DNA from 2 places in the Thermomonas sp. HDW16 genome. Region 1 is predicted to be linked to the other one. Evidence: riboswitches for the same ligand, from Rfam matches in the RefSeq annotation. Region 1 holds a riboswitch; the other holds the start of a gene.
The links. Region 1 has a riboswitch for cobalamin ahead of btuB (TonB-dependent vitamin B12 receptor). Riboswitches for the same ligand answer to the same signal wherever they lie in the genome.
Positions count from the first base shown of each region.

Region 1 (7,558 bases):
TTCGCCCCGCGCCCCGGCGTGAGCAAGGGCGAGGCCTTGGCGATCCTCGACGAAGCGGCAAAGGAAGTGTTGCCGCAGGGTTACAGCGTCGACTACGCCGGCGAATCGCGCCAGTTCAAGACCGAAGGTTCGGCGATGCTGCTGACTTTGGCGCTTGCGCTGGTGGTGATCTTCCTGGTGCTGTCCGCGCAGTTCGAGAGCTTCCGCGATGCGCTGATCATGTTGTTGACGGTACCGATGGCGATCTGTGGCGCATTGCTCGCGCTCAACGTGCTGGCGATCCTCAGCGGCATCCTCGGCATGATGGGGATCGAGGCCTTCCCCGGCATGAGCATCAACATCTACACGCAGGTGGGCCTGGTGACCTTGGTCGGCGTGATCTCCAAGCACGGCATCCTGATCGTGGAGTTCGCCAACAAGCTGCAGATCGAACAGGGCCTGTCCAAGCGCGAAGCGATCGAGGAAGCCACCGGCATCCGCCTGCGTCCGGTGCTGATGACCACCGCCGCGCTGGTGTTCGCGATGGTCCCGCTGCTGATCGCCAAGGGCCCGGGCGCGGCGTCGCGCTTCTCGATGGGCATGGTGATCGTGTCCGGCATGACCATCGGCACGATGTTCACCCTGTTCGTGCTGCCGGCGTTCTACCTGTACCTGGCCCGTGACCATTCGCATGATCGCGAACGCGAAGCGGTGCAGGCCGCGGAGGACGCGCGTCTGGATTCACCACCGGCACCGCAACACGGCTGATCGTGATGCAAGGTTGAACAGAAAACGCCCGGGCAACCGGGCGTTTTCTTTTGCGGGATTGAATGCAGGCTTGAAATGGGGTGAGAGTGAATTTCGTGCCGAGTGCTTTCGATGAGCGACGATGCAGGTCGCGAAACTTCACTCCGACCCCATTTCACATGCGGGATTACTCGGCCAGCGTCGGAATCCGCAGATGCCGCGCCAACTCCGCCGGATCGGCATCGGGCGCGTGCGGCAACACGCCCCAGCACAGCGCCGGCAGTCGTTCGCGAAGCATCGCAAGGTTGTCCTCCACGCGTTCCATCGCGGGATCCACGTGCGAGGCGATCCAGCCGGCCAGGTAAGCGCCATCGGCGACGATCATGCGCGCACTCAGCAAGGCGTGGTTGAGGCAGCCCAGGCGCAAGCCGACAACAAGCAGCACCGGCAATCGCAAGGCACGCACCAGATCCGCCTGCATCAGCGATGGCGACAGTGGTGCTGCCCAGCCGCCCACGCCTTCGACAACCAGTCCATCGGACTGGTCGGCAAGCCGCGCATGTGCGGCAAGGATTGGCGGCAATGTCACTTCCGTGCCGGCATCGCGCGCGGCAAGTTCGGGGGCCAACGGATGCTCCAGAGCGAACGGGTTGATGTCCGCGTAGGCGATCCCGGGTTCGCCTGCACGCTGCAGCGCCAACGCATCGGCATTCTTCCACTGCCCCTCGATGCGCTCGCAGCCGCTGGCGACCGGCTTCATGCCGACCACACGCAACCCATGCCAGCGCAATGCATGCAACAGCGCACAGCTGGCGAACGTCTTGCCGATGCCGGTATCCGTGCCGGTGACGTACACGCCGAAACTCATGCGCCGTCTGGTTCGCGTTCGGCGCGACGACGCGCGCGCACCACCGCCACGCCGGTCAATGCCATCAACGCGTAGGCGAAACCGGACATGCCGGACAGTTCGGGATGGCCCAATATCGAGACCGCTGCGATGAACAGCAGGGCCAACAAACCGGTCATCGGAATCATCCATTGCGCGGCCAGCGCGCCCTGCAATTCGATGCGTTCCTGGCGATCCAGCCCGATCGCGTCGCGTTGTCGCCACGCATGTCGGTACAGGGCCACCACCACGAAGCCAAGCGTGGTCCACGCCAGCGCATAGGCGGTGAACAGCAGCTGCAAGTCGCGGTCGCTTCCGATGGCGATGCCGGATGGCAACCAGCCACCGCTAAGCCAGCCGAAGAACGCGCTAAAAATGATCCGCAGCGGATACACGTACACCAGCACCAGGAACACCAGCAGCAGACTGAGGAACACACTGCGACCATCATCCAGCCCGTACTTGCGGCTCCAGTCCGCATGCGCCCACCACAGCATCGCCAGCAGCGCGAAACTGGCCGCGAACGCGGGAATGTCCTTGAGCGCATCCAGCAGCGCCTGCGTGTTGTCCGGGATCGCATCCAGCGAAATCACCAGCAAGGTCACCGCGAACGCGAACGCGGCATCCACGAATGCCTCGATGCGGGTGACCTCGCGGCCCCGTGCCTTGCGGACGGAAACAGGTGGTGAATGGGTGGACGGCATGCCGGAAGCTTAGCCCAGCATGCGCATTGCTACACTGCGTCGATGAGCTTCTCCACGATTCCCCTCGCCGGCACCAAGCCGGAACAGTACGCGCAGTTGCTACAACAAGCGCATGCCCTGTTGCATGGCGAGCGCGACCGCATCGCCAATGCCGCCAACCTGTCCGCGCTGGTGTACAACGCGCTGCCCGACCTGAATTGGGTGGGCTTCTATTTCTTCGACGGCCGCGAGCTGGTGGTTGGCCCGTTCCAGGGCCTGCCCGCCTGCGTGCGCATCCCGCTGGACAAGGGCGTGTGCGGCGCGGCGGCGCGCTTGCGGCAAACCCAGCGGATCGAGGACGTGCATGCCTTCCCGGGCCACATCGCTTGCGATTCGGCCAGCAACTCGGAATTGGTGGTGCCGCTGGTGACCACGAATGGCGAACTGATCGGCGTGTTCGACCTCGACAGTCCTGTTGCCGCGCGTTTTTCCGTTGAAGACCAAGAAGGCCTGGAAGCGATTGCCCGGGTCTATCTGGAGTCCCTGCAGTGAACACCACCCCCAAGCTGCGCAACATCGGCCCGAAATCCGCCGCCTGGCTACGCCAGGTCGGGTTGCGCTCGCTGGACGACATCGCCGCGATCGGCGCCGTGGACGCTTACATGAAAGTGCGCCGCGCCGGCTTCAAGCCAAGCCTCAACTTGCTCTACTCGCTGGAAGGCGCACTGGTCGACTGCCACTGGCAGGAAGTGCCGGAAGCGCGTCGCCATCAGCTGGTGCTGGCGGCGGACGCGGCCATTGCCCAGCTGCCGCCGCCGCGCGGCCGTCCCGCCGCCGCCCCGGTCACCACCACCCAGATGGACGAGGGCGCCATGCCGGAAATCCGGTTGTTCGACGACGACCGCAGCGCGCCGGACACGCCCGCCGAGTGAGCGCGTGGTCGCTGCGCTACAATGCGCGCGCTTCAAGGTGATCCAAAGGCGCACGCCCGAGGATTGAAACGGGAAGCCGGTGACGAGCGCGAGCAGCGCTCCAGTCCGGCGCTGCCCCCGCAACGGTAAGCGAGACAAGCTCGGCATCGGCCACTGTGCACGCATCCTCGCGATGCAGGCATGGGAAGGCGCCCAGCGGGAATCACACGACTGCGTGGTTCCGCCCGCAAGCCCGGAGACCGGCCCTGGAGTCCATGTTGGTTGCGATGCGGCGGGCATCGCGCGACGTCGCGCATGTGTATTCCCGCATCGCCCGTCCGTTCCCGTTCGCATGGCAGCCGCCCTTCCAGTCAAGGCGCGCGGGCGTGCGCGCCGGAGAACCCCCATGCAGTCGCGCAACACCCTTCGTTTCACCGCCCTCGCACTCGCCCTGTCTTCGCCCTCGTTTGCATTCGCGCAGAACGACGATGCCAAGAACCTGGACAACGTGGTGGTCACCGCCACCCGCACTGCGATCACCGCTGATGCCGCGCTGGCCGCAGTCGAGGTCATCGACCGCAAGGAGATCGAACAGAGCACGGCACGTTCGCTGCCGGAACTGCTGCGCGGCCGCGCCGGCGTGACCCTGGTCAACCAGGGCGGCCTCGGCAAACTCAGCACGCTGTTCCTGCGCGGCACCGAATCCGACCATACCCTGTTCCTGGTCGATGGCATCCGCGTCGGCTCGGCCACCTCCGGCCTGACCTCGTTGCAGGACCTCCCGCTGGAGCAGATCGAGCGCATCGAGATCGTGCGCGGCCCGCGTTCCTCGTTGTACGGCGCGGACGCGATCGGCGGGGTGATCCAGGTGTTCACCCGCCGCGGACAGGGTGGTGAAGGCGTGCGTGGCCGCGCCCGCATCGGCGCCGGCAGCAATGGCTATCGCGAAGCGTCGGCCGGCGTCGACTTGCGCGGTACGCGTGGTGGCGTGGGCATCGATATCGGCCATCAGTCCACAGATGGCATCAATGCCTGTCGCGGCATCGGTGCGCCGCAATACGCAGGCTGCGGCATGGACAATCCGGATCCGGATCGCGATGGCTATCGCAACAACAACGCCTCGCTACGTGCGGATTTCAAGGCAGGCGATGCATGGCAATTCGATGCGCATGCGCTGCGCGCGCGCGGCCACAATGAGTACGACGGCGACCCGGCGTGGGGCCTGCCGGACAATTCCGACTTGCTGCAGCAAGTGATCGGCGGCAGCGTGCGCTTCGATGCCAGCGAGGCGCTGGTGCTGCGACTGACGCTGGGTCGCAACCGCGACGATTCCGATAATTACCTGGGCGCATCGTTCGCCAATCGCTTCCTCACCACCCGCGACAGCGCCACCGTGCAGGGCGACATCACGCTCGCCGCAGGCCAGTTGCTGAGCTTGGGCTACGACTGGTTGCGTGACCGCGCCGATGTTCAGGATCCGTTCTCCCCGTTCGATGCCGCACGCGGCAACCGCGCTGCATTCGCGCAGTACCAGGGCAAGTTCGGTGCGCACGACCTGCAGGCCAGCCTGCGTCGCGACGACAACGACCAGTTTGGCGGCAAGACCACCGGCGGCATCGCCTGGGGCTTCGGCTTCGCCGACGGCTGGCGCATCACCGCTAGCCATGCCACCGCATTCAAGGCGCCAAGCTTCAACGAGTTGTACTACCCGTATTACGGCAACCCGGCACTGCGTCCGGAAGCGGCACGCAACAGCGAACTCTCGCTGCGTCAGGAACGTGACAGCTGGCAGTGGCAGCTCAACGCATACCGCAACGACATCGACGACCTGATCGTCTACGACACCGCAATCTTCGCCGCCAACAACATCGAGACCACGCGCATCCGCGGCATCGAGCTTGTCGCAAGCACGCAAGTTGGCGGGTGGGATATTCGCGGCCAACTCGGCACGCTGGATGCACGCAACCTCAGCACGGGCATCAACCACGGCAAGCGCCTGCCGCGCCGGCCGCAGCGCAGTGCGCGGATCGACCTGGATCGCGACCTCGGCGATTTCGGTGTCGGCATCAGCGGCATCGCCGAAGCCGCACGCTGGGACGACGTGGCCAACACCTTGCGGGTGGGCGGCTACGGCACCATCGATGCACGTGCATCGTGGCGTTTCGCCGCGGACTGGACGTTGCAGGCCAGCCTGGTCAATGCCTTCGACAAGGGCTACGAAACCAGCGCGTACTACAACCAGCCGGGTCGCGAATGGGGCCTGAGCCTGCGCTGGCAGCCGAAGTAAGTACGGAGCGACAACGCATGGATGCTAGGGCCCGGCAGGATGCCGGGCCTTTTTATTGGGCGATGCTCAGCGCTGCGTTGTCGCGGACGACGGCTGCACCGACAGGGCGATCAGCGCCTGCGCCAGCCAATACAGCATGAGCAGCAGCGCCTGCGCGGCGGTGAACGGCAGGGCGAAACGGTCGATGGCGAGGATGGCATCGGAAACGAGGAAACACGCACCACCGATGGCTGCACAGGCGGTCGCGGCATCGCGGCGGCGCCACCACACTGCAGCGGCTTGCGCGGCCATCGCGCCCAGCACCACCACGTAGACCACCACAGGCACGCGCAAATCCGCCGGCAGGTACGACCACAGCCATGCGAGCACGGCACAGGCCAGCGCCGCATATGAAACGAACGGCCACGCCGCTGCGAACAACGCTGCGCGCTGTCGATACGCATGCAGGTATGCGACATGACCGAACAGGAAACCGCCGAGACCCGCCATGAACGCGGCCTCGCCTTGCAGCATCAACAACACATCGCCCAGCAGGCCGAAGCACAGGCCGATCACGATGCCGCGGCGGTAACGCGACTCGTCTGCAGGCAGGCGCACGGCCAGCACGAGGATCGCCAACGTTGCCAGCGGCTTGCACGCGTAGAACAGCGGATGCAGTCCGGGCAGATAAAGGGCGAGGATCGCCAGGCACGCCAATGCGGCGATGCCGGCCAAGCGGATATTGGTGGAAAAGTGTGTATATGGGTAAAAAAGCTCTATCCCGAAACAAGCGCAAGTAGCTGATTCTTCGTCAGCACTGCTCTGGGTGAAAACTTAAAGTTCTATCCTGAATCCGCCTGTCACCAAAACTGCACGCGAAATAAAGTTCTATCCCAAATTCAAATCTGCTATGTCTCCACGACTGGATTTGCTGAATTCGCTCCCGAGTTCGTGCCAGACGAACAGAACAGAAGCAACTGTATCCAAGGGCAAGAATTCTTGCTCAAGCCTCCCCTTAGATAGACCGAGCAGATGGCGGTAGAAATCCTTCTCATGATCTGACAGTCCATCTGGGGGCTCCGAGCCGGCGCGGACCGGCTCCGGTACCGCGAGCGCAGACGCATGGAGATCGAACAAGGCACGCTCCATGAGCAAAGGCTGCAGGTGGGGCTGCAGACCGCGGGCACGCGCAAGCATATGCAGGCCCCAAGTATCCATATCACCCCAATATCCCAAATGGCGCTGGCACAACCAATCCGCGCGCAACCATGCGAGGTCGAGGCCAGAACCGAGGACGGCGATGGTGTCGGGCAGCGATGGCAGCAGGTGAAGGCACCGATCGTTTTCGATCAACAGGATGTGCCCGGCCAATAGCGGTGTCTGCATCAACTCACGGGCCCGTACACGCTGCTGGGCGAAGGGCAGCTGCCCCGCTGCCAGAGGCACGACCAGTAGCCAATGGTCACCCTCATCGGCGGCATCCAGAAAGCTGGTGAGACCAAGTTGAGACGCCTGACCCTCGAAGCGGATATCTAGCAGCGCGGTCACCAATCCGCGATTGCGTTCGATGAACTTGCTGTCGATGCCGGCAAGGGCGAGACCCCGCAGGGGACGGCCGGCCGCGATACCGGGCTCCAGTTCAAGGGTCAACGCGGTTGCTTGCACAACCTCTTCGTCGTTACGCTCACGCCACAGCCCGCGTTGCCGGATCAGAAGCGTGTGGAAGCTTGGGTCGGCGCGATCGAGCAGGTATCGAAGTCGTTGTAGTTCCATTTGCACTTGGGCATCGCCCGATGCCTGTGCCCATTCATCTGGCGAGGACAGCTGCCAATGCAGTGGCAGTGACACTGGCCCAGCGGCACTGCGGAAGACCGTGTCCTTCCATTGCACATCGCCCACGGTCACGGCCCGCCAAAGTGCGATGTGCTCGCGGACTTTGGCTGTTTGGTGCTTGAACAGCGTAGGCGACGGGCGACCTATCGGGATTTCCATCGGCCAGCTCTGCGGATTGAGCAGATAGTCTTCGCGCTTGTCGGCACTTTGCCATTGCCGGGTCAGGATGGTGGCGAGTTCGTCAGGCGACTTC
Region 1 covers NZ_CP049872.1:677,608-685,165, reverse strand. The annotation lists gene G7079_RS03010 (efflux RND transporter permease subunit) at 1-747, shown strand, start outside; gene bioD (dethiobiotin synthase) at 914-1,594, opposite strand; gene G7079_RS03000 (TMEM175 family protein) at 1,591-2,316, opposite strand; gene G7079_RS02995 (GAF domain-containing protein) at 2,359-2,847, shown strand; gene G7079_RS02990 (TfoX/Sxy family protein) at 2,844-3,227, shown strand; cobalamin riboswitch at 3,246-3,490, shown strand; gene btuB (TonB-dependent vitamin B12 receptor) at 3,613-5,493, shown strand; gene G7079_RS02980 (lysoplasmalogenase) at 5,560-6,207, opposite strand; gene G7079_RS02975 (DUF3322 domain-containing protein) at 6,361-7,558, opposite strand, start outside; gene G7079_RS02970 (ATP-binding protein) at 7,547-7,558, opposite strand, start outside.

Region 2 (7,558 bases), 1.2 Mb from region 1:
GGTGGATCACGTTGCCCGCGCGCAGCGTCTGGTTGCTCGCCCGGTTGCACTTGTCCTTGAAGGTCATCCAGCCGTTGCCGGTCTGCGCCAGCGTGCGCATCATCCGCGCGTACAGCTCGCGCGCCTTGATCGTCTTGACCGCCTTGCCCTGCGCTTCCGCCTGCTCGTAGGCGCGATCGAAGGCGTTGCCGAACAGGTCGGTGAATTCCGGGACGATACGCGGATCGAACAGCGACCAATCGGCATCGGCCTCGACCCGGCGCATGAACAGATCCGGCACCCAGTTGGCCAGGTTGAGGTTGTGGGTGCGCCGGGCTTCGTCGCCGGTGTTCTCGCGCAGTTCCAGGAACTCCTCGACATCGGCATGCCAGGGTTCCAGGTACACGCAGGCCGCGCCCTTGCGCTTGCCGCCCTGGTTCACCGCCGCCACCGAGGAATCCAGCGTCTTCAGCCACGGCACGATGCCGTTGGAATGCCCGTTGGTGGACTTGATCAGCGAGCCGCGCGAACGCACGCGCGTGTAGCTCACGCCGATGCCGCCGCTGAATTTGCTCAACTGCGCGATGTCGCCGTACTTCGCGTAGATCGATTCCAGCGTGTCCTGCGGCGAATCCAGCAGGAAGCAGGACGATAGCTGTTCGTGGGTGGTGCCGCTGTTGAACAGCGTCGGCGAGCTCGGCAGGTAATCGAGTTCGGCCATGCGCCGGTACAACGCCAGCGCTTCCGGCACGTCCTCGCTCAGCGCGCAGGCGATGCGCAGGAAGAACTGCTGCGGGGTCTCGATCGCCTTGCGCGTGCGCGGGTGGCGCAGCAGGTAGCGGTCGTACAGGGTGCGCAGGCCGAAGTAGTCGAAGCCGCGGTCAAGGGACGCGTCCAGCGCGTCGTTGAGCTTGCGCGAATTGGCCTGCACGAAGCCGAGCAGGCGATCGTTGATTAGCCCCAGTTCGTGTCCGCGCGCGACCGATTGCGAGAACGCATGGATCTCCTGCCCCGCCACTTCCTTGGCGATCACGCTCGACAGCAAGCGCGCGGCCAGCCTGCCGTATTCGGGTTCCTCGCCGGTGAGTAGCGCGGCGGTGCGGATCGACAGTTCGTCGAGCTCGGCGGTGGTCGCGCCGTCGTACAGGCCGGAGATCGTGCGGGTGGCCACGCGCATCGGCTCCACCGCGTGCAGGCCTTCGGCGGCGCGGGTCACCGCGCGCACGATCTTGTTGAGGTCGACCGCCTCGCCGGTGCCGTTGCGCTTGGTCACGCGCATCGTGGTCGCGGTCGGCGGCGAAGTCAGGTCGAAGGACGGCGCGACGGGCGCCTCGGCCACGGTGGCCAGTGTCTCGGACATAGCGGTGTCTCCATGCAGGATGCACGGGCCCAAGCCTGTCCCTCGCAGGCATGGATGGCATCGGAGACACAGGGTGGAAGCGCGGTGTCGCAGGAACCGCGACGCATCGGGAAGCTCGGGATGCGGCCGTGCCTGCTGCACCAGCCATCTCCCCCGGAGATTCCGCGGCCGGCACCGCGCGGCGTGCATCGCGCGGCTGTCGGCAGGTCTTCGGACTCGTGGATCCGGCCGGGATCTTCATCCCGACCACCTCGGTCGCTGCTTCCCAGGGCCACCGCCCCAGTGCGTAACGCGACCTCGTGTCCACCTACCGCTGCGGGGCAGTGCCGGGATGGGCCCGATGTCCGAGGACACGGGCCGAACCGGCTTCCCTTTTCATCCGCAGCCTTGCGACCGCGAAACCGACAGCCACAACATAGTGTGGTCGGCCGATATCGTCAATCCCATATGTTCGGATTCCACGTAAACAAAAAGCGGGCCGAAGCCCGCTTTTCGATGCAGCGACAGCGATTCGACGGCTTATTCGGCCGCGACGCCCTCGCCTTCGGCCACGGCCTTCATCGACAGGCGGATGCGGCCCTGCTTGTCGACTTCCAGCACCTTGACCTTGACCATGTCGCCTTCCTTGAGCACGTCGGAGACCTTCTCGACGCGGTCGTTGGAGATCTGCGAGACGTGCACCAGGCCGTCCTTGCCGGGGGAAATGGTGACGAACGCGCCGAAGTCCATCAGCTTGGCGACCTTGCCCTCGTAGATGCGGCCCGGCTCGACGTCGGAGGTGATCTGCTCGATGCGCGACTTGGCGGCCTGGCCGGCAGCGGCGTTCACCGATGCGATGGTGATGGTGCCGTCATCCTGGATGTCGATCTGGGTGCCGGTTTCCTTGGTGATCGCCTGGATCACCGAACCGCCCTTGCCGATCACTTCGCGGATCTTGTCCGGGTGGATCTTGATGGTCAGCAGGCGCGGCGCGAACTCGGACAGCTCGCCACGCGGCGCGGTCAGCGCATTGGCCATCTCGCCCAAGATGTGCAGGCGGCCAGCCTTGGCCTGGGCCAGCGCGACCTTCATGATCTCCTCGGTGATGCCCTGGATCTTGATGTCCATCTGCAGCGCGGAGATGCCGTTGCTGGTGCCGGCCACCTTGAAGTCCATGTCGCCGAGGTGATCTTCGTCGCCCAGGATGTCGGACAGCACGACGAAGTTGTCGCCTTCCTTGACCAGGCCCATCGCGATACCCGCGACCGGTGCCTTGACCGGTACGCCGGCATCCATCAGCGCCAGCGAGGAACCACAGACCGAGGCCATCGACGAGGAACCGTTCGACTCGGTGATCTCGGAGACCACGCGGATCGTGTACGGGAAGGCTTCCATGGTCGGCATCACCGCCAGCACGCCGCGCTTGGCGAGGCGGCCGTGGCCGATTTCACGGCGCTTCGGGCCCATCATGCGGCCGGCTTCGCCCACCGAGTACGGGGGGAAGTTGTAGTGGAACAGGAAGTGTTCCTTGTACTCGCCACCGACGGCGTCGATGACCTGGCCGTCACGCGCGGTGCCGAGGGTCACGGCGACGATCGCCTGGGTCTCGCCACGGGTGAACAGCGAGGAGCCGTGCACGCGCGGCAGCACGCCGACCTTGGAGGTGATCGGGCGCACGGTGTCCAGCGCACGGCCGTCGATGCGGACCTTGGTGTCCAGCACCGAACCGCGCATGGTCTGGTATTCCAGCTCGCCGAATTCCTTGCCCAGGTCGGCCGGGTTCCAGCCTTCGCCCTCGGCACGCGGTGCCAGCGCACCGACCACATCCTTCTTGATCGCGGAAATCGCATCCTTGCGCTGCAGCTTGTCGCGCACCTGGAAGGCTTCAGCCAGCTGGCCGCCCACGGCTTCCTTGACGGCGGCAATCAGCGATTCATTCTTCGCCGGGGCCTTCCAGTCCCAGGTCTTGGTGCCGGCTTCGGTGACCAGTTCGTTGATCGCGTTGATCGCGACCTGCATGTGCTTGTGGCCGAACATCACCGCGCCCAGCATCACGTCTTCGGACAGCTCTGCGGCTTCGGATTCCACCATCAGCACGGCTTCGCTGGTACCGGCGACGACCAGCTCAAGCTGCGATTCCTTCAGCTCGCTGACGGTCGGGTTGAGCAGGTACTTGCCGTCCTTGTAACCGACCTTGGCGGCACCGATCGGGCCCTGGAACGGGGCACCGGTCAGCGACACGGCGGCGGAGCAGCCGATCAGCGCCAGGATGTCGCCATCGATTTCCGGGTTCAGCGACATGACGGTCGCGATGACCTGCACTTCGTTCTTGAACTCTTCCGGGAACAGCGGGCGGATCGGGCGATCGATCAGGCGGCTGGTCAGGGTTTCCTTTTCGGTCGCGCGGCCTTCGCGCTTGAAGAAGCCACCCGGGATGCGACCGCCGGCGTAGAACTTCTCCTGGTAATCCACGGTCAGCGGGAAGAAGTCCTGGCCTTCGCGCTGGGTCTTCGCCGCCACCGCGGTGCACAGCACCATGGTGCCGTCGCAGGAGACCATGACCGCGCCGCCGGCCTGGCGTGCGATCTCGCCGGTTTCGAGGGTGATGGTCTTGTCGCCGTACTGGAAGCTCTTGCTGATCTTCGCCACTTGGGAATCCTTGATGTCTTTATCGTCGACGCAACGGAGCCCCGCTCCGTGCGCTGCATCGCGGTGCGATGCGGGAATGCGGCATGGCCGCGAGGGTGTGCAATTCGTGTAACGCGAAAATTCGGTACCGCAAAAACGAACCGCGGCGCATCACTGCGCCGCGGTAGGTGTTTCGATCAGCGACGCAGGCCGAGTTTGCCGATCAGCGCCTTGTAACGATCTGCATCCTTGCGGTGCAGATAGTCGAGCAGGCTGCGACGACGGTTGACCATCATCAGCAGGCCACGACGGCTGTGGTGATCCTGCTTGTGGGTCTTGAAGTGCTCGGTCAGCAGCTCGATGCGGGCGGTCAGCAGGGCGACCTGCACTTCCGGCGAACCGGTGTCGTTGTCGCCGCGCTTGTGTTCGTTGATGACTTTCTGTGAATCGATGGACATGATTTTTACCTTGTGATGCGTGACCAGCAGGAACGGGTGAACGGCTCTGGTGAACCTGTCCTCCGCACCGCACGGCTCGCCGTGAACGGAATGAAACAAAAGAGCGAAAGTGCACGTCAGGGTAATCGCCCCGAAATAGCAGCGGAATTATAGCCCGTGCTTGCGGCCCGGGCAATTCAGGAAGCGGGCGAATCCAGCAATGCCCCGGTCGCGGAGGCCCAGCGGAACAGCCGCGACGGGCGCAACCCGCCCTCGGCATCGACCTCGCCCAGGCCCAGGCCACGACCGTGCTCGTCCAGCAGGGCCACCTGCCCCTGCGGCTGGTACGGCCCGCGCAAGCCTTGCCCGCGACCCAGCCGCTGCGCCTGCGGCTCGCTGACCCTGACCTGCGGCCAGGACGTCATCCCGGCCTCGATCGGCAGCAGGCAAGCCTCCAGCACGCGCTCGCCGGCCTGCGCACGCAGGTTTTCCAGCGCTTCAAGCGTCCACATCCGCGGCTCGCGGAACGGATCCACCCACAGGCGGCGCAATTCGGCCACGTGCGCGCCGCAACCGAGCAGCTCGCCAAGGTCGCGCACCAGGCTGCGCACATAGGTACCGGAACCGCATTCGACATGCAGGCGCAACAAAGGCTCGTCGCCATCCAGCAAGTCAGCGGCGTTCAGCAGTTCGAAGGCGTGGACGTCGATCTCGCGCTCGTCGATTTCGATGGTCTCGCCGCGTCGCGCCTTGGCGTAGAGCGGCTCGCCGCCGCGCTTGAGCGCCGAATAGATCGGTGGGCGCTGGCGGATGCGACCAGTCAGCTGCTTCAGCGCTGCGTCGATGGTGTCGATGGTGATCGCCGGCACCGGACGTTCGCGCAGCGGCTGGCCTTCGGCATCGTCGGTGTCAGTGGTGATGCCGAGCCGGGCCACGGTTTCGTAGGCCTTGCGCGCGCCCAGCAGGCCGCCAGCGATCTTGGTGGCCTCACCGAAACACACCGGCAGCAAGCCGGTGGCCAACGGATCGAGGCTGCCGGTATGTCCGCCCTTCTCGGCACGGAACAGATGCCGCACGCGCTGCAACGCCTGGTTGCTCGACAGGCCCTGCGGCTTGTCCAGCAGCAGGATGCCGTCGAGCCGGCGGAACACCGTGCGTTCGCGCTTGGGGCGCGGCGGCGGTGCCGATGGATTATTCGGCGTCGTCGTCACTGGTGCGCAGGTCGCGCAGCAGGTTGTCGATGCGCTCGCCGCGATCCATCGACTCGTCGTAGTGGAAATGCAGCTCCGGCACGTGCCGCAGCTTCATCGCATGCGCCAGCTTGTAGCGGATTTCCGGCGCCAGTTCCTTCAGCGCCTTCATGGTTTCCTGCGCGCGCTCCTGGATGAGCACGGTGACGAACACCTTGGCATGCGCCATGTCGCGGGTGAGTTCGACGTCGGAGACACTGGACGATGCCAAGCCGTGCTCACGCACGGCTTCGTGCACCAGCGTGCCCAGCTCGCGGCGGAGCTGGGCCGAGACGCGGTCGGTGCGATGGAAGGACTTCTGTGCCATGTGGGTTGTGCGCACGCCTTACAGCGTGCGCTGCACCTCGATGCGCTCGAAGCATTCGATCTGGTCGCCCGGCTTGACGTCGTTGTACGCCTTCACGCCGATGCCGCATTCGGTGTTGACGCGAACTTCGTCCACGTTCTCCTTGAAGCGGCGCAGCGATTCCAGTTCGCCTTCGAAGATGACCACGCTGTCGCGCAGCACGCGGATCGGCTTGCCGCGCTTGACCACGCCTTCCACCACCATGCAGCCGGCAACCGCGCCGAACTTGGAGCTGCGGAACACGTCGCGCACGTCGGCGGTGCCGATGATCTCCTCGCGGATTTCCTTGCCCAGCACGTTCGAGGCGACCTGCTTCACCTGGTCGATGACGTCGTAGATGATCGAGAAGTAACGCAGGTCGACGCCGTTGCCTTCGATCACCTTGCGCGCCGAGGCATCGGCACGCACGTTGAAGCCGATCACGGTGGCCTTGGAGGTCGCCGCCAGTTGCGCATCGGACTCGGTGATGCCGCCCACGCCGGAACCGATCACATTGATGCGGATCTGATCATTGGACAGGCCGGTCAGCGCTTCGCGCAGGGCCTGCATCGAACCGTGCACGTCGGCCTTGACCACCAGGTTGAGGGTCTGCTGCGCAGCGCCCTCGCCCATCTGCGCCATGATGTCTTCCATGCGGTTGCCGGCAGCGGCGACCAGGCGCGTTTCACGGCGCTTGGCGTCACGCTGCTGGGCCACGTCCTTGGCCAGGCGTTCGTCGGCCACGACCACGAAATCGTCGCCCGCTTCCGGTACGCCGGACAGGCCGAGGATCTGCACCGGAATCGACGGGCCGGCCTGTGGCACCTGCGATCCGGTTTCGTCGAACAACGCACGCACGCGGCCGTACTGGATGCCGCAGACCAGGTAATCGCCCTTGGCGAGCGTGCCCTGCTGCACCAGCACCGTCGCGACCGGGCCACGGCCCTTGTCCAGCGAGGATTCGATCACCACGCCACTGGCGCGTCCTTCGAACACGGCCTTGAGGTCGAGCACTTCGGCCTGCAGCGACACCGCATCGAGCAGGTCGTCCACGCCCTGGCCGGTCTTCGCCGACAGCTCCACCATCTGGGTGTCGCCACCGAATTCTTCCGCCACCACGTCGTGCGCCAACAAGTCGTTCTTGACCCGCGACGGATCGGCGTCGGACTTGTCGATCTTGTTGATCGCCACGATCAGCGGCACCTTCGCCGACTTCGCGTGCTGGATCGCCTCGATCGTCTGGGGCATCACGCCATCGTCCGCCGCGACCACCAGGATCACGATGTCGGTCAGCTTGGCGCCGCGCTGGCGCATGTGCGTGAACGCGGCATGGCCCGGGGTGTCGAGGAAACTGATCACGCCCTTCGGCGTTTCCACGTGGTACGCGCCGATGTGCTGGGTGATGCCGCCGGCTTCGCCGGAGGCGACCTTGGTGCGGCGGATATAGTCCAGCAACGAGGTCTTGCCGTGGTCGACGTGGCCCATGATGGTGACCACCGGCGGCCGCTGCTGCTGATCGCCCTGCACCTGCTCGACGTGCGCCAGCAATTCGCTCTCGGCATCGCCCGCATCGGCGTGCACGGCCTTGTGGCCGAGTTCC
Region 2 covers NZ_CP049872.1:1,834,675-1,842,232, forward strand. The annotation lists gene G7079_RS08525 (ribonucleoside-diphosphate reductase subunit alpha) at 1-1,339, opposite strand, end outside; cobalamin riboswitch at 1,523-1,760, opposite strand; gene pnp (polyribonucleotide nucleotidyltransferase) at 1,859-3,967, opposite strand; gene rpsO (30S ribosomal protein S15) at 4,144-4,404, opposite strand; gene truB (tRNA pseudouridine(55) synthase TruB) at 4,581-5,534, opposite strand; gene rbfA (30S ribosome-binding factor RbfA) at 5,575-5,940, opposite strand; gene infB (translation initiation factor IF-2) at 5,959-7,558, opposite strand, start outside.
Region 2: another riboswitch for cobalamin. It lies ahead of G7079_RS08525 (ribonucleoside-diphosphate reductase subunit alpha); the one in region 1 lies ahead of btuB (TonB-dependent vitamin B12 receptor).